Regions from separate parts of the Microbacterium sp. NPDC089190 genome, predicted to be linked through region 2. Evidence: predicted binding sites of a transcription regulator. Region 2 holds the regulator's gene; the other holds the start of a gene.
What was found. The regulator LexA, encoded in region 2, represses DNA repair genes until DNA is damaged. The targets are predictions, from matches to a motif close to TCGAACANNTGTTCGA.
Positions count from the first base shown of each region.

Region 1 (9,119 bases), 940 kb from region 2:
CGCGGCATCCGTCGATCGTGCGGTGAGCGGCGCGAACGGTGCGACGAGCGGCGCGGCGTGTCCAGGGATGGCGGAACATCCATGCCAGCGCATACGTTGCTGTGAGCACCGACGACAGGAGACCCCATGGCCGACGAACTGACCGTGACCCGCAACGACGAGGCGCACCGCTACGAGATCCACGTCGGAGACGAGCTCGGGGGGTTCCTGGAGTTCGAGCCCGCCGGTGACCGCGTCGAGCTCCCCCACACCGAGATCGACCCGGCCTTCAAGGGGAAGGGTCTCGGCTCGAAGCTCGCCGGCGAGGCACTGTCCGACCTCGCGCGCCGCGGCGACACCGTCATCCCCTCGTGCCCGTTCGTCGCGCACTACCTCGGCGAGCACGACGTCGACGGCCTCTCGGTCGAGTGGCCCGAGGGCGCCGACGAGGCGTCGTGACCCGCCTCGACGTCGCCCCGCCCGAGGCGGAGGGCCCGGTCGAGTGCGACGGGCCGCGCGCGCTCGTGGTCGAGGCGCGCGAGGTGCCGCTGGGCGGCGTGCGCGGCATGGAGGTGCATCGCACCCTCCCGCACCGCTCGCTGCCGATGGTCGGCGCGTGGTGCTTCCTCGACCGGTTCGGTCCGCAGCAGACCCTCATGCGCGTCGAACCGCACCCCCACATCGGCCTGCAGACGGTCACCTGGCCGATCGTGGGCGAGGTGCGGCACCGGGATGCCGTGGGCAGCGACGTCGTCGTGCGGCCCGGCGCCCTGAACCTCATGACCAGCGGCGCGGGCATCGCGCACTCGGAGTACTCGGTGGGCGAGGGACCGATCCCTCTCGACGCGCTGCAGCTGTGGGTGGCCCTGCCCGAGTCGCGTCGGCACGGCGCCCCCGCCTTCGAGCGCCACGAGGACCTGCCCGTGCTCGACCTGGGCGACGGATCCGACGCGGTCGTCGTGATGGGCGAACTGGGCGGAGTCTCGTCGCCGGCGACCGTGCACACGCCGATCGTCGGCGCGGAGCTGCGCCTGGCCGCCGGTGCCACCGTGCGGATCCCCTTGGACCCCACGTGGGAGTACGCCGTCTCCGGCATGGTCGGCGCCGCCGAAGCGACGACGGGGGTGGATGCCGTCGACGCCGACGCCTCGAGACGACCGGCGCCCGCGATCGAGCCCGGGTCGACGGCATCCGTCGATCACACGCGGCTGGTCTACCTCGGCACCGGACGCGACCACCTGGAGCTGCGCAGCGACGAGGGCGCCCGGGTCTTCCTGCTGGGCGGGGAGCCCTTCGAGGCCGACATCGTGATGTGGTGGAACTTCGTCGGCCGCTCGCACGACGAGATCGCCGAGGCACGCGAGGCGTGGGAGGCCCGCTCTTCCCGGTTCGGCGAGGTCGTCGACCACGGACCCGAGCGCATCCCCGCGCCGCCCCTGCCCGGGGTGCGCCTCACCGCGCGACGACGCCGGGTCTGACGGCCCGCTCGACGGAGGCCGTGCGCAGGGGGCGGGACGGCGGAGCCGCGCGCATCTTCGCAGCGTCGGGACGCCGCTTGAACGACGCTCAGTACGTCGGCGCCGCCGGGAGCCCGAAGAACTCCTCGAGGGTGGTGTATCCGCCGTCGTGGTACGCCTGGGCGAGCTCCGGCCCGATGAAACGCAGGTGCCAGGCCTCGGGCTCGTAGCCGCTGACATCCTCGCGTCCCTCGGCATAACGCGTGATGAAGCCGAACTCCCAGGCATGCTCCCGCACCCAGGCGCCCTGCGCCGACGCCGCCACGTCGTCGAGCGTCGCGCAAGAGCCGTTGCACGGCACGATGTCGACGGCCTTTCCGGTCTGGTGCTCGCTGAACCCCGGGCGTGCGCTCTCGCGATCGGCCTCGGCCACGCCGCCCACGGCGACCCGACCGGCGTACGTGGACTGCTGCGTGGAGTAGGAGCGGAAGGCGCTCAGATAGCCGATCTCGCCCACCCCCGCGTCGGAGGCCGCGCGGACCATCGCGCTGAGGGCTTCGGCGGGAGCGGCGCGCAGGGCCGACTGCTCCAGAGCGCGCACGTTCGACGGCATGACGAGGTCACCCGGGTAGTAGTCGAGCGGATCGAGCGGGCGCTGCTTGTTGACGACGAGCCACTCGCGATCCGGGTCGCTGAGCGAGACGCAGGGGGCGAGTCCGGATGCCACCGCGGAGCGGAACGCCGCCCCACCGCCCGCAGCGGCGATCGCGGCGGTGTCGTCGCCCTGCGAGAGGGCAGTGGTGAAGGCCGGGTCGTCGCACGGGGTGGCGGTCGCGGCGACGGCGGCGACCTGCGGAACCGGCAGCCCGTCGTCGGGGACGGCGGGGGGACCGGCGACCGCAGCCGACACGACGGAGGCGTCCGCCGCGGCCGAGCCCTCGGCATCCGCGCTGCGCCCGAGCGTCGCGGCCCCCACCACCACGGCACCCACCAGCACCGCGACCGCCGCCCCGGCGACGAGCGCGAGGCGCCGCCGGCGCCGGAGCGGCAGGGGGGCGAAGAGGTCGGGGAGCCGACCTCTCGTCGCGCCCCGCGGCGTCGCGGCCGGTTCGTCGGGCCGCGCCGGGAGCGCGAGGGCACCGGTCGCCGCTTCCCGCAACTGGCGTCGGGTGATGGGCGCCGGGGCCACCGATACAGCCGCCGTCGCGAGTCGCTCGGCCTCCGCGCGCGCGGCGCGGCGGGGAGAGAGCTCGGGATCGGGGGACATCACTGCGTCCATTGTCTCCCGGACGCCCGCTGCGGTCGACCCGTGGCAGGCCGGAGGTTGCCCGACTCACGTCGGCCCGGCAGTCTGGGGACACCGTGAGCCGACCGGGGGGACCATGCTCGACGACGACGACCGCGCACTCATGCGCGCCATGAGCCGCTACCTCGAGACCGTGAACCGCGTCGTCGCCGACGACAGGGCAGGTGAGCGCACCCCGCTCGGCGAGGAGCTGAGCGCTCATCTCGGCGTGGACGTCACCACACTCCCGGTCACCACCGAGACCCTGTCGGCGCACCGCTACGTCGACGCCGACATCGCCCTGGATGAGCTCACCGAACGCGGCGGCGGACGCCTCATCGGCGTGACCGGGGGCGAGCAGCGGTTGCACGTGTCGGCATCCGAGCTGTTCGCGGGCCCCTACTCGCACTTCGCTCCCGGACCGGTGTCGTACGAGTCGCGCGACGTGAGCGCCACCGCCCAGCGGCGGGTCGTCTCGTTCGGCGTGCGGCTGCTCGCCTTCGACGGTCACCCGCTCGTGATCGTGCAGCGCTCGGCGAACCCGCGGTCGATGCCGTCGCAGCCCCAGCTCGAAGTGATCGGCGCGGATCCGGATGCCACGGCGGCGGCGCTCGCGGAGATCCGACGACTGATGATCGAGCGCAGCGTGCTGCGCGGCCACGTGCTGTCGTTCGTGCCGACCGAGTACGGGCACGAGGCCGGGGCCACCTTCCTGCCCCGCCCCGAGGTCGGCGCCGACGACATCGTGCTCGGCGAGGGGGTTCTGCAGCGGATTGTCGATCACGTCGTGGGTATCGGCGACCACCGCGAGGCCCTGCGCTCCGCCGGACAGCACCTCAAGCGCGGCGTCCTGCTCTACGGTCCTCCCGGCACCGGCAAGACGCTCACGGTGCGCCACCTGCTCGCCCGCACGCCGGAGACGACGGCCGTCGTGCTCACCGGATCGAGCATCCGCTTCATCACCGCGGCGGCCGAGATCGCGCGCACCTTCGCCCCCGCCCTCGTCGTGCTCGAAGACATCGACCTGGTGGCGGCCGATCGCGGCTTCTCGCCCGAGCCCGTGCTCTTCGACGTGCTCGACGCCCTGGACGGGTTGGAACCGGATGCCGACATCGCCTTCGTCATGACCACCAATCACGTGCAGATCCTCGAGGAGGCTCTCGCCGCCCGACCGGGTCGCGTCGACCTCGGCGTCGAGATCCCGCTCCCCGACGACGCCGACCGACGCCGACTGTTCCGTCGCTACGCCCAGGGTCTGCCGCTGTCGGCGGAGGCGATCGAGGCCGCAGCCGACCGCGCGCAGGGCACGACGGGCTCGTTCGCAAAGGAGCTGCTGCGCGGCACCGTGCTCCGCGCCGCCGTCCGGGGCGAGGAGGCACCGACCGATGACGATCTGACGGCGGCCCTCGACGAGCTCCTCGACTCGGGAGCCGCTCTGACGCGCGTGCTCCTGGGGGCACGGCCCGAAACCCCTCCACCGTCCCCCTCTGCGTACATCGCCACCGAGACCCCCTTCGTTCCGCGCCCCGGCGGCCCCTCGATGCAGGTGTCGCCCTCGGGGGAGATCGGCTACCACGACGAGACCGACGGCCACTGGGTCGCCCTCGACACCGTCGGCGACGACACGGTCGGTTCGATCGCGTTCGACCAGGAGGTCGAAGACCCGCTCGTCGACACCTCGGAGCCGACCCACGAGCTGAGCTTCCCGATGCCCGTCTGGCACACCGTCTACGCCGAGCTCGGCAACACCGGCTCCGTCGAACGCGTCGGCGGCGACCCGGTCATCGCGGCCCGCACGGAACGGCTTCAAGCTGCCGGCAGCGCGGCGGCCGCGCGGCATCCCGGCCCCCTCGCTCCCAGCGGGTGGCCGCTCGACGACGCGGAATTGCCGGTGTCGCTGGCGGATGGGGACGAGGAGTTCTTGGTGGAGATCCTCGCGGGCGGGCAGCGCGTGACGCGCGGGATCCTGGCGGAGCCCGACCTGCCCGACCATGTACGACGCGAACAAGAGGAGTCCTTCACGGCGGGCGCAGAGGCCCTGCGGTTCATCGCGGCCCGTCTGCCCGACTGAGGTGGTTGCGACCGCTCGTCCCGCCGCGACACTGGCGCGCCGCGCGTCAGGCGATGCCGCTGGATGCGACCTCGGCCGCCGCGAAGAGGGCGACCACGATGCTCAGCACTCCCGCGACCAACAGGAGCGAGGGGTGCGCGAGCCCGATGACGACGCGCCGGGTGTGCGGCAGCTCGGTGAGGAACTCGTCGGGGATCCGATGGCGCTCGGGTACGCCCGCCCACCCGCGCAGGCGCGCGATGTAACCGACGCAGCGGAAGACGAGCACGGCCCAGAGCATCGCGACGATGAACGGCACGACCGCACCGAAGATCTCGAAGGCCTCGACCCACGCTTTCTCGGGATCGGCCCCGGTGTCCTCGGCCAGCTGCACCGCGACCGCCGCGCCGAGGACGACGGAGCCGACCCACAGGATCAGCGCGCCGAGGACCGCGAAGAACCGCGCGAAGAAGTGACCGAGGATGGACTCCTCGTACGCGAGATGCGTGCGCGGCGTCTGCGCGAGCACCAGCAGCGTTGCGCCGAGCGACGGCAGGGCGCCGAGCAGCGAGAGGACGACGCCGGCGGTCTCGTCTTCCACCCAGATCTCGCAGACCACGAGCAGCACCACCGCGACGCCGAGCCAGATCCATCCCGACAGGGTGGGATGCCGCACCACGAAGAAGGGATGCAGCGACTCCACCCGGCGCGCGGACCCGTTCACGAGCGTGTGCCCCCACACGTGCCGGTCCGCATCCATGTCCGCCCCCTGTCCACCCGCGCGGGGCGGGCTTCGCAGCCACAGTAGCGGTTCGCGGTTCGTGCATGCGGACGCATGTGGAGAGGTCGGCCTTGCTTCTGGGTAGAACATGTGTTCGACTGTTCGCATGAGGTGGCAGGGTCAGCAGTTGGGCGTCGACGACACGGCGGCGCTGCCCGGCATGGAGCGCATCGACGGTCTCGTCCGGTCGGTCACGACCCCCGAGTTCGCGGGGATGACGTTCCACGAGGTGCTGTGCAAGACCGCCCTGAACCGCGTGCCCGGCGCGTCGGCCATGCCGTTCGACTGGACGGTGAATCCGTACCGCGGCTGCAGCCATGCGTGCTCGTACTGCTTCGCCCGCAAGACGCACGAGTATCTCGACCTCGACTCCGGCGCCGATTTCGACTCGCAGATCGTGGTGAAGGTCAACGTCCCCGACGTTCTGCGGACCGAGTTGCAGCGCGGATCCTGGGCGCGCGAACCGGTCATGCTCGGCACGAACACCGACCCCTATCAGCGGGCCGAGGGGCGTTACCGCCTGATGCCCGACATCGTCGGTGCCCTCACCGACACCGGAACACCCTTCTCGATCCTCACGAAGGGCACGCTTCTGCGGCGCGATCTGCCGCTGCTGGCGGACGCCGCCCAGCAGGTGAAGGTCTCGCTCGCGATGTCGATCGCCGTCTTCGACGACGCTCTTCAGCACTCGATCGAGCCGGGGACCCCCAGCGCCGAGGCGCGCCTCGAGACGGTGCGCACCGCGACGGCGGCGGGATTCCGCGTGACGGTGTTCCTCATGCCGATCCTCCCCCACCTCACCGACTCGATCCCGGCGCTCGACGACGCCCTCGCCCGCCTGCGTGCGGCCGGCGCCGCGAGGGTGGTCTACGGCGCGCTGCACCTGCGCCCGGGCGCCAAGCAGTGGTTCTTCGCGTGGCTCGAACGCGAGCACCCGCACCTCGTGTCGTCCTACCGCGGCCTCTATCCCGGCGTCTCGGTCACCGCACCCAAGGCGTACCGCACGTGGCTCGGCAAGCGCCTCCGCCCACTGTTGCGCCTGCACCGACTCGACGGGTGGGACGAAGACGACCACCCACGTGGTCGCCCACAACCGGGACTCGCGGCCCGCACCCCGGCCACCAGCAGCCTGGGGCCGGTTCGCACGACCCGGGGCCCGGCATCCCCTCGCCCCCAGGTCGCGCCGGCGAGCGAGCCGAGGCTGTTCTGACGGCGAAGGCCGGGACGTCGCGGCCACCGACGGCAACGGGAAAGCCCCCGCCGCGCGAACGCGAACGGGGGCTTACCGGTGTGACGGATTACGACGTGACGTCGGAGAGCTGACGACCCGAGATCTCCTCGAGCACGTCGTCGCCCAGCTGCGTCGGCTCGAACGGCGCCTCGATCTCCGCACGGTCGAGCAGCTCGGTCATCCGGCGCTGACGCTGACGCGTGATGAGCGTCACCACCGTGCCGCTGCGACCGGCGCGGCCGGTGCGGCCCGAACGGTGCAGGTACGTCTTGTACTCGTCGGGGGCGTCGGCCTGGATGACCAGATCGATGTCGTCGACGTGGATGCCGCGAGCGGCGACGTCGGTGGCCACGAGCACGTTGACGCGACCCGAGGTGAGCTTCTCGAGGTTGCGCGTGCGCTTCTGCTGGTTCAGGTCGCCGTGCAGCGCGACGGCGGCGATACCGGCGTCGTCGAACTGCTCGGCGAGCATCTCGGCGTAGGCCCGGGTGCGGGCGAACACGAGCGTCTTGCCCTCGCGATCGACGAGCGAGTCGAGGATCTGCGCCTTGTCGCGGTGCTCGATCACGAGCACGCGGTGCTCGATCGTGCTCGAGTCCTGGTCTTCACCGGCGACCTCGTAGACGGCCGGCTCGACGAGGAACTCGTCGACCAGGGCCGCGACCTCGCGGTCGAGCGTGGCCGAGAACAGCAGCTTCTGGCTGCCCTTCGCGGTGGCGCGCAGAATGCGCTGCACGGGCTCGAGGAAGCCGAGCTCGCACATGTGATCGGCCTCGTCGAGCACGGCGACCTGCACCTGCGAGAGATCGAGCTTGCCCTGGTTGAGCAGGTCTTCGATGCGACCCGGGGTGCCGATGATGATGTCGACGCCCTTCTTCAGCGCACCGACCTGACGCGCCTGAGGGACGCCGCCGTAGATCTGCGTGGTGAAGAGCCCCACGCTGCGGGCGATGACCTGCACCGTGCGGTCGATCTGCAGGGCGAGCTCGCGGGTCGGCGCGAGGATGAGCGCCTTCGGCGCGCGACCGAACTCACGACGCTGACCGGCCTGGGCGCGCAGGATGCTCTCGACGAGCGGCGCGCCGAAGGCGATGGTCTTGCCCGAGCCGGTGCGGCCACGGGCCAGAACGTCGCGTCCCTCGAGGATCGGCGCCACGGTCGCGGCCTGGATCGGGAACGGCTTGTCGGCACCGAGGCCCGCGAGAGCGCGGACGATGTTGTCGCCGAGACCCAGCTCGGCGAAGCCGGCGCCGGTCACGGTCGCGGCATCCACCGCTTCGGCCTGCAGTCGCTCGTGCACGACGTCGACGCGCTGCTCGTGCTCGGCCGAGCGCTTCGGGCTGGCGTTCCAATCCGAGCGGCTCGGGCCGTCGGCGCGACGCGGACGCTCGTCGAACGAACGGGCGGGGCGGTCGCCGAAGTCGCGACGGGGGCGCTCGTCACGGTCGAACGACCGCGCGGGACGATCGTTGCGGTCGAAGGAACGCGCTGGACGCTCACCGGCGTCACGACGGGGACGGTCGTCCCGATCGAACGAACGCGCCGGGCGATCGTTGCGGTCGAACGAACGCGCCGGACGGTCGTTCCGGTCGAAGGACCGCGCGGGACGGTCGTTCCGGTCGAACGAACGCGCGGGACGGTCGTTGCGATCGAAGGACCGCGCCGGACGGTCGTCACGGTCGAACGAACGCGCGGGACGCTCGTTCCGGTCGAAGGAACGGGCCGGGCGCTCACCCGCGTCACGACGCGGACGCTCGTCACGATCGAACGAACGCGCCGGACGGTCATTGCGATCGAACGAACGCGCCGGACGGTCGTTCCGGTCGAAGGAACGGGCCGGGCGCTCACCCGCGTCACGACGCGGACGCTCGTCACCATCGAACGAACGCGCCGGGCGCTCGTTCCGGTCGAAGGACCGGGCGGGACGCTCGTTCCGGTCGAAGGACCGGGCGGGGCGGTCGTTCCGGTCGAACGAACGCGCGGGACGGTCGTCGAACGAACGGGCGGGACGGTCGTCGCGAGCGGACTGGCGGATGCCACGGGCCTCGTCGCGGCCGGCACGATCCGATGCGCTCCACCGGCGCTTGTCGGGGGCGGCCTCGGTCTCGGCGCGGTAGCCGCGGTGGTTGGGGCTCTTGCTGCCGGGCTTGACGGGGCCCTCGGCACCGGGACGACGCTTGCGGTCCTGGAACGAGGTCTTGGCGCCGTAGCGCGGCTCGAAGTTCTTCGCGGCGCGACCGCCGGCGGGCTTCTTGTTCTTGGGCATGGGGGACTTCCTGGGTTCTGTTCGCGCGAAACAGCGACACCGCTCGTGGCGGTGAGATACCCGGACTGTC
Region 1 is NZ_JBFBHF010000001.1:1,131,262-1,140,380, forward strand. Features, by position in the region: gene AB0230_RS05545 (GNAT family N-acetyltransferase) at 127-438, shown strand; gene AB0230_RS05550 (pirin family protein) at 435-1,457, shown strand; gene AB0230_RS05555 (M15 family metallopeptidase) at 1,546-2,703, opposite strand; gene AB0230_RS05560 (AAA family ATPase) at 2,819-4,792, shown strand; gene AB0230_RS05565 (hypothetical protein) at 4,839-5,531, opposite strand; gene AB0230_RS05570 (Rv2578c family radical SAM protein) at 5,659-6,762, shown strand; gene AB0230_RS05575 (DEAD/DEAH box helicase) at 6,851-9,049, opposite strand.
Region 1: the regulator LexA is predicted to act here: its motif matches at 5,635-5,650, upstream of AB0230_RS05570 (Rv2578c family radical SAM protein).

Region 2 (9,119 bases):
AGCCTGCTCAACCGCCTCACGAGCGCCGGAGTGCTCGTGGAGAACGCCCTCTTCGCGACCCTGGATGCCACGGTCCGCCGCTCCGAGACCACCGACGGGCGCGTGTACACGCTGACCGACACCGTGGGCTTCGTGCGCAACCTCCCGCATCAGCTGGTCGAAGCCTTCCGCTCCACGCTCGAAGAGGTCGGCGACGCGGACGTCATCCTGCACGTGGTCGACGCGTCGCATCCCGACCCGGCCGCCCAGCTCATGACGGTGCGCGACGTGATGGGCGATGTCGACGCGAACTTCGGGCAGGAGATCGTCGTCTTCAACAAGTCCGATCTCGTGAGCGAAGACGACCGGCTCGTGCTGCGGGGTCTCGCTCCGAATGCGAAATTCGTGTCGTCGCGCACCGGTGAGGGCATCGCCGAACTGCGTGCCGCGATCGAAGAGGCGCTGCCGTTGCCGGCGGTCGAGGTGCAGGCGGTCGTTCCGTACGACCGCGGAGACCTCGTGTCGGCGGTGCACGAGAGCGGCCTCATCGTGGCGCAGGAGCACCGCGAGAACGGCACCTATCTGCACGCTCACGTCGGCGCGCGGCTCGCCGCCGAGCTGGCGGCGTTCGAGGGCTGAGGCCCGCGCGGCACGATGGGCCCCTGCGCGTACGCGCGGGGGCCCATCGCCGTGGGGGCGCTCTTCGGCGCGTCGGCGCCGCGGGTGAGTCGCCCGGAAGGCGTCGGCTCAGTCGAGCTCGAGCGCGGGGATACCCGGGGTCTCGAAGCCGAACACCGCGCCGAGGAAGCCGAGTTCGCGCTCGAGGGAGTCGATCACCGTCTCCGACCGGCGGAACCCGTGCCCCTCGCCCTCGTACAGGACGTACGCGTGCGGGACGCCGTGCGCCGTCAGGGCGTCGCGGATGGCCTCCGCCTGCGACGGGGGGACCACCCGGTCTTCCGATCCCTGCAGGATCAGCAGCGGCACACGGAAGAGCTCCGGGCGGCTCAGGGGTGAGCGCTCGACGTACACGGCCTCGGCATCGGGCAGAGGCCCGATGAGCCCGTCGAGGTAGCGCGCCTCGAAGTCGTGGGTGTCTTCCGCGAGGGCGCGTGCGTCGCCCACCCCGTAGCGGGAGATGCCGGCTGCGAACACGTCGGTGCGCGTGACGGCGGCGAGCACCGTCCAGCCCCCGGCCGAGCCTCCCGCGATGGCGAGGCGCTCGGGGTCGGCGAGTCCCGCTTCCGCGAGGGCGGATGCCGCGGCGGCGACGTCATCGACGTCGACCGCGCCCCACTGTCCCTTCAGGCGGTCCCGATAGGCGCGCCCGTAGCCGGTGGAACCGCCGTAGTTGACGTCGAGGACGCCGATACCCCGGCTCGTGAAGAACGCCGTCTTCGCCGACGGAGCGGGGCCGACGTGCGAGGTGGGTCCGCCGTGGACGAGCACGACGTACGGCGGGCGCTCGCCTGTCACGGGGGCGACGTCGGGGTTGGTGGGGGCGTAGGCGAAAGCGTGCACCGGACCGTGCGGTCCGTCCGTCGACAGCGCGCGGGCCGTCGGCATCCATTCGTCTCCCCACGGGCCGGCGCCTCCCGTCACGAGGTCGACAGCGCCGGAATCGAGGTCGACGAGCCAGAGGCCCGATCGCCCGCCGGCGTCCGAACCCGAGACGAGCACCTGCGACCCGCGGGCGTCGTCGATCGCGGCGCCGGCGACGACGGGGACGTCGAGGGGACGGACGCCGCTCGGTGCGATCTCGACGACCTCATCGGCCCCGTTCGTCCGGACGGCGACGACGCGCCCGTCGTCGGCCGCTCCGAACCACCGGGTTCCGAGTACCCACAGGCCCCCGCCGGTGTCGGCGTCCGCCGGGGCGAGCGGCTGCGCATCGCCGTCGAGGGGGCGACGGAAGAGGTTCCATCGGCCTTCGGGATCGTCCGCGTAGAGGAGCTCGTCGTCCGCGATCCACACGGGTTGCACGGGCGCGCGGTGCGCACCGCCCGCGACGTCGTGGACCTCGCCCGTCTCGAGGTCGGCGACGCGGAGGACGGTGGCATCCCACGGCATGTCGGGGTGATCCCAGGCCACCCAGGCCAGGCGGCGACCGTCGGGCGAGAGGGCCGGCTGGGCCAGGAAGTCACTGCCCTCGGCGAGGACCTCCGCCGGCCCGTCGAGGGGGATGCGGACGATGGCCCGGGCCGGGACCCGCGACGACCCGTGGGTCTCGCGCACGGCGAGGAGGACCCCGTGCTCCCAGCGCAGTCCGCCGTGTCGCACGGCGTCGTCGGCGGGGGTCAGCGGGCGCGAGGTCTCGCCCGGGCGGAGCGCGTAGACCCGCTGGTCGGCCTTCTCGACGTAGTACAGCTCCCCGTCGTCGGACGCCGTCCAGGCGCCGCCACCGTACTCGTGCACCGCGGAGCGCGCGTCGGCGGGTGCGGGAAGCACCGTCTCGACGGAGCCGTCGCCGCGGCGACGCTTCACGGCGACGCGACCGGCCTCGTGGGGGACGGACTCGCCCCACCACACCTCGTCTCCGACCAGTCGTGCGCCGTCGACGCGCGGCGAGGCCTGGGCGACGGACGCGGGCGTGATCGGGGAGGGCCAGGAACCGTAGGGGAGGGTGTCAGCCATGACTCCAGCCTAGGCAGGGCATCCGACATCGACGGAGATCCCCGGTACTCGCGACGAGCGAGCCGAGAGGGGCGGATGCCACGCCCGAGCGCGCATCCGGCCCCGGGGCGGGGAAGGTCAGACGGCGCGCAGGACGGCGACGACGCGGCCGAGCACGACGGCCTCGTCGCCCAGGATCGGCTCGAACGCGCTGTTGCGGGGGAGCAGCCAGGTGTGGCCGTCGCGGCGGCGGAACGTCTTCACGGTCGCCTCGCCGTCGAGCATCGCGGCGACGATCTCGCCGTTCTCGGCCGTCGCCTGCGATCGCACGACGACCCAGTCGCCGTCGCAGATGGCGGCGTCGATCATCGAGTCGCCCGACACCTTGAGCATGAAGAGCTCGCCCTTGCCCACCAGTTGGCGGGGAAGGGGGAAGATCTCCTCCACCTGCTGGTCGGCGGTGATGGGCACGCCGGCGGCGATGCGGCCGACGAGGGGCACGAGGGCGGCGTCGCCCAGCGCGGGAGCCGTGTCGGCCGGGTTCTCGGCGGCGGCACCGGGGAGGTCGATGAGGACCTCCATGGCGCGCGTCTTGCCCGGGTCGCGCCGCAGGTAGCCGCTCAGTTCCAGCTGGTTGAGCTGGTGGGTCACGCTCGACAGCGACTTCAGGCCGACCGCGTCGCCGATCTCGCGCATGCTCGGCGGGTAGCCGTGCCGGGCGATCGATCGCTGGATGACCTCGAGGATGGCGAGCTGCTTGTCGCTCAGGTTCTTGCGTCGCCGAGTCTGCGGACGTTCGCGGCCGGCGGCGGTCGTCGCGTCGGTCATCTGTGCTCCCCTCGCGCCGCTGTCGATGCGGCGGAAATTCGAATGTCGGAGGTTGGTGATGAGGTCTCCGTGTCGAAACCGTATCCGGTGAACGAGCCGGAAGGCAGGGAACGGCGCGCGTGTCGCGTTCGATCCGTCTCCGATATCCGCGGTCTTGACACATCGAAAGTATCGAAGATAGATTCGGAATACAGATTCGCACCCCCGCCCTCCCGGCCGAGGGCGGGGTGCGAATCTCTCCCCACCGAGGAGCACATCATGAGCAGCATCGCCATCACCGTCCCGACCACCCGCCTGCGCATCACCGCGCGCGGCCGCCGTGTCGTCGCGTTCCTGGTCGCCCTTCCCCTCGCCATCGCCCTGAGTTTCGCCGTCGTCGGCGGGGGAGCCGCGCTCGCCTCGAACGAGGCCGGGGCGCCCGTCGGGTCGTTCACCGAGATCACCGTCATGAGCGGCGAGACGTTGTGGTCGATCGCCGAGGAGCTCGCGCCCGCGGCCGACCCGCGCGATGTGGTCGCCGAGATCTCGCGTCTCAACGCCCTGTCCGGCGGTTCCGTCACGGCGGGTCAGCGCATCGCCATCCCCGCCGAATACGCTCCCGCGAACTGACCGTCCGCACGGGATCGACGCCGACGGCAGGGGCGATCCGCCCGACCCGCGAGCGTGATCCGTCGGTGTCACCGCCGCCTACGATGGGTGAGGTGAACGTACGCCTCGACGACCTCCCGCTTCGCGACGATCTCCGGGGCATGACGCCCTATGGGGCACCGCAGGCCGCGCTGCCCGTGGCGCTGAACGTGAACGAGAACACGCACCCCGTTCCGTCCGAAGTCGCCGACGACATCCTGGATGCCGTGGCTCGCGCCCTCCGTGATGTCAACCGGTATCCCGACCGCGAATTCACCACTCTCCGTGAGGCCTTCGCGCAGTACCTCGGGCACGGACTGAACCCCGATCAGATCTGGGCGGCCAACGGCTCGAACGAGGTCCTCCAACACATCCTCCAGGCGTTCGGCGGTCCTGGCCGCACGGCGATGGGATTCGCCCCCACCTACTCGATGTACCCGATCCTCACCCGCGCCACGGGCGCCCGGTGGATCGCCGGGGAGCGCGCGCACGACTTCACCCTCTCCGCCGAGTCCGCGGCGACGCAGGTGCGCGAGCAGCGTCCCGACATCGTCTTCCTCTGCGCCCCCAACAACCCCACGGGCACCCCCCTGCGCCTCGACGTCATCGAGGCCGTGTACGACGCCTTCGAGGGGGTCGTCATCGTCGACGAGGCCTACGAGGAGTTCGCCCCGCGCGATGAGCCGTCGGCCATCTCGCTGCTGCCCGGGCGCCCGCGGCTGGTCGTCTCGCGCACCATGAGCAAGGCGTTCGCCTTTGCGGGAGCCCGCGTCGGCTACCTCGCCGCCGACCCGGCGTTCGTCGACGCGCTCCGCCTGGTACGGCTGCCGTACCACCTCAGCGCGCTGACGCAGGCCGCCGCGACGGCCGCTCTCGGGCACGCCGACACCATGCTCTCGATGGTCGACGAGATCGTCGCGCAGCGCGACCGCATCTCGGCGACCGTGTCGGCGCTGGGGTACACGGCGCACGAGTCCTGGACGAACTTCGTCCTCTTCGGGGGCGTCGACGATCCCGCCGCGACGTGGAAGGCGCTCTACGACCGGGGCGTGCTGATCCGCGACGTCGGCATCCTCCACCACCTCCGCGTCTCGGCCGGAACGGCCGACGAGACCACCGCGTTCCTGGACGCCCTCGCCTCGATAGGATCCCGAGCATGACCGCCCCCGCCACCCCCCGCACCGCCTCGATCACGCGCGAGACGAGCGAGTCCCGCGTCGAGCTCGAGCTCGACCTCGACGGTCGCGGCGTCAGCGACATCTCCACGAGCGTCCCGTTCTTCGATCACATGCTGACGGCGTTCGCGAAGCACTCCCTGACCGACCTGCGCGTGCGCGCGACGGGCGACACCCACATCGATGCGCACCACACCGTCGAAGACACCTCCATCGTCCTGGGTCAGGCCATCCGCCAGGCGCTCGGAGACAAGTCCGGCATCGCGCGGTACGGCGACGCGCTCGTTCCGCTCGACGAAGCTCTGGCGCAGGCGGTCGTCGACATCAGCGGACGCCCCTACCTCGTGCACACGGGGGAGCCCGCGGGCTTCGAGCACCACCTGATCGGCGGACACTTCACCGGCTCGCTCGTGCGCCACTCGTTCGAGGCCATCTCGATCCACGGCGGCCTCACCGTGCACCTGCGCGTCGTCGGGGGACGCGATCCGCACCACATCGCCGAGGCGGAGTACAAGGCGTTCGCGCGTGCCTTCCGACAGGCCAAGGCCCTCGACCCGCTCGTCGACGGCATCCCGAGCACGAAGGGCGCGCTGTGACGGCCAAGCCGGTCGTCGCCGTCCTCGATTACGGCTCGGGCAACGTCCACTCCGCGGTCAAGGCGCTGGTCGAAGCCGGAGCCGACGCGCGGCTGACATCCGACCGCTCGTTGCTGATGGACGCCGACGGCCTCCTCGTCCCCGGCGTCGGCGCGTTCAGCGCCGTCATGGGCGCCCTGAACGCCAGTCGTGGGGGCGAGATCATCGATCGCCGGCTCGCGGGCGGTCGTCCGGTGCTCGGCATCTGCGTCGGCATGCAGGTGATGTTCGAGCGCGGCATCGAGCGCGGCACAGACACGCCCGGACTCGGTGAGTGGCCGGGCACCGTCGACGAGCTCGCCGCCCCCGTGCTGCCGCACATGGGTTGGAACACGGTCGCCGCGGGGGAGGGATCGCGTCTTTTCGAGGGCATCGAACGGGAGCGCTTCTACTTCGTCCACTCGTACGCGGCGCAGGAGTGGTCGCTCGAGGTCACGCCGCCGTTCCCGCAGCCCGCGGTGACGTGGTGCACGTACGGTGCCCCCTTCATCGCCGCGGTCGAGAACGGTCCACTGGCCGCGACGCAATTCCACCCCGAGAAGTCGGGAGATGCCGGCATCCGTCTTCTCGCCAATTGGATCGACGGACTGCGCACGACTACTGTGTGACCTCGTGCCCGGGGCTGGCGAGAGGCGCCTACCGGCACGAGGAGCCATGAACGATTTCGCGTCCACGCCCGAGCTTGTCCTTCTTCCCGCGGTCGACGTGGCCGATGGGAAGGCCGTCCGTCTGACCCAGGGGGAGGCGGGCACCGAGACCAGCTACGGTGACCCCGTCGACGCCGCGGCCGACTTCGCGCGTCAGGGCGCGCAGTGGATCCACCTCGTGGACCTCGATGCCGCCTTCGGACGCGGCAGCAACGCGAATGTCATGCGCAAGGTCATCAAGCAGGTCAAGGGCGTGCAGGTCGAGCTGTCGGGCGGCATCCGCGACGACCGCTCCCTCGAAGCCGCCCTCGAAAGCGGTGCGACCCGCATCAACCTCGGCACGGCCGCGCTCGAGAACCCCGAGTGGGCCGCCGACGTCATCAACCGCTACGGCGAGGCGATCGCCGTCGGGCTCGACGTGCGCGGCACGACCCTCGCGGCGCGCGGTTGGACCCGCGACGGCGGTGACCTGTGGACCGTCCTGCAGCGCCTGGAAGACGCGGGCTGCAGCCGCTACGTCGTGACCGACGTGACGAAGGACGGCACGCTGCGCGGTCCCAACATCGAGCTTCTGCGCGAGATGACCCAGCGCACCCCCAAGCCCATCGTCGCCTCCGGCGGCGTGTCGAGCCTCGACGACATCGCGGCGCTCCGCGAGCTCGTGCCGCTGGGCGTCGAGGGCGCCATCGTGGGCAAGGCCCTCTACGCGGGACAGTTCACCCTCGCTGAGGCGCTGGATGTCGCCGGACACTGACGGTCCTCGCGCCGGCGGTCCCCACGACCACGGGCACCGCGGCGATTCCGCGGGCGTTCCCTGGGAGGGGCGTCGTTTCGAGTCGAACCCGCACTCCGGTGACGACGGCTCGGCCGACCCGGCGCTGCTCGCTGCTCTCGTCGCGTTCCGCGCGGGCGACGGCGACGCGCGCGCCGTCGTCGACGCCTATCGCGACGCGCGACTGCTGATCCCGCTGGTCGCCGAGAAGGGCGACCACGGTATCGGTGCTCACGGCCTCGAGGTCGACAAGACGCAGGAGTTGTCGATCGTGACGGTCGCCGCCCCCGACGGTCGCAAGGTGCTCCCCGTGTTCACCTCGGTGACCGCCCTGCAGACCTGGGATGCCGCAGCCCGCCCCGTGCCGGCCGACGGGCGTCGCACGGCTCTGGCTGCCGCGTCCGAGGACACCGAGCTCATCGTCATCGACCCGGCGTCGGAGACGGAGTTCGTCATCCGGCGCCCCGCCGTCTGGGCGATCGCGCAGGGGGAGTCGTGGGAACCGGCCCACACGTCTCCCGCGATCTTCACCGGCCTGCAGGAGAGCATCTCGGGCGAACTCGCGGTGCTCGACCTCGCCGTCGAGTCGGGCGACCCCACCGGCCGCCTGCGTGGTCCCGAACTGGTGGTGCACCTCCAGCTCATGTCGGGCCTCGAGCAGGAGGAACTGGATGCCGTGCTCGCCCGCATCGCACGCCGATGGTCGGCCGACGACCGCATCGCGGTGCTGGTGGATTCCCTGACGGTGAAGCTGCACCGCAGCAAGGACGTCTGAGGAACACGTTCCCGCCGGACGTCACCAGAACAGGGGATGCCACGGCGACAGGCCGTTTTCGACGCGATCGACCTGTTCTCGTGGCATCCCCTGTTCTCACGACAGGCCAGGCCCCCGCGGGTGTCACGGCGGAGCCGGCCTGCGGCACAGGGCGCAGTGATGCCCCCTTCCCCAGGCAATCGGGGTAGGGGCCCTATACGCCCGCGGGTGTCACGGCGGAGCCGGCCTGCGGCGGGAGAGGGCGGAGGGATGCCGCTTCGCTGGGCAATCGGGGCAGGGTCCCATACGCCCGCGGGTGTCACGGCGGAGCCGGCCTGCGGCACAGGGCGCAGTGATGCCCCCTTCCCCAGGCAATCGGGGTAGGGGCCCTGCTCTTGCCTGGGGGAGGGGGCATCACGGAGCCCGGTACCCCAGAACGAACGACTTACGTGACGGGACCCGTCCACTTCTCGCCCGGCCCCTTGCCGATCGGGTCGGGGATGACGGAGGCCTCGCGGAACGCCAGCTGCAGCGAACGCAGCCCGTCGCGCAGTGAGCGCGCGTGCATGTCGCTGATCTCCGGGGCGCCCGCGGTGATGAGGCCGGCGAGGGAGTTGATGAGCTTGCGGGCCTCGTCGAGGTCGAGCTGTTCGGCGGGGTTGTCGGCCAGGCCGGTCTTGACGGCGGCGGCGCTCATGAGGTGGACCGCCGCGGTGGTGATGACCTCGACCGCGGGCACGTCGGCGATGTCGCGCGTGGCGGAGGCCGAGGCGCGCTCCTGCTCCTCCCAGCGCGCGAGCCGCTCGTCTTCTGCGCCGTGGCGGTGCGCGGCCTGGTCGTCGGCGGGCTGGTCGGAGGGGATCGTGTCCACGTGAATCTCTCTGCTAGACTATGGCGGGCTTCGGAGTGTCTCACTCCGTACGAAAGAGGATCACATCCCACCCGCGCTTGCCGCTCCAGGCTACCGGGTTCCCGCACTCCGCTCCGTTTCGCACGGAGTCGCCAGGGTGCAGAAGCCGGTGCTGACAGCACCGTGCCGGGTGGCGTGTGTACTCCTCTTCGCCCGCGATTCGATCGGATCGCGGCGGC
Region 2 is NZ_JBFBHF010000001.1:189,194-198,312, reverse strand. Features, by position in the region: gene hflX (GTPase HflX) at 1-618, shown strand, start outside; gene AB0230_RS01015 (prolyl oligopeptidase family serine peptidase) at 727-2,613, opposite strand; gene lexA (transcriptional repressor LexA) at 2,731-3,420, opposite strand; gene AB0230_RS01005 (LysM peptidoglycan-binding domain-containing protein) at 3,679-4,029, shown strand; gene AB0230_RS01000 (histidinol-phosphate transaminase) at 4,113-5,207, shown strand; gene hisB (imidazoleglycerol-phosphate dehydratase HisB) at 5,204-5,818, shown strand; gene hisH (imidazole glycerol phosphate synthase subunit HisH) at 5,815-6,465, shown strand; gene priA (bifunctional 1-(5-phosphoribosyl)-5-((5-phosphoribosylamino)methylideneamino)imidazole-4-carboxamide isomerase/phosphoribosylanthranilate isomerase PriA) at 6,512-7,258, shown strand; gene AB0230_RS00980 (SseB family protein) at 7,242-8,051, shown strand; gene AB0230_RS00975 (DUF1844 domain-containing protein) at 8,476-8,892, opposite strand; gene infC (translation initiation factor IF-3) at 9,109-9,119, shown strand, end outside.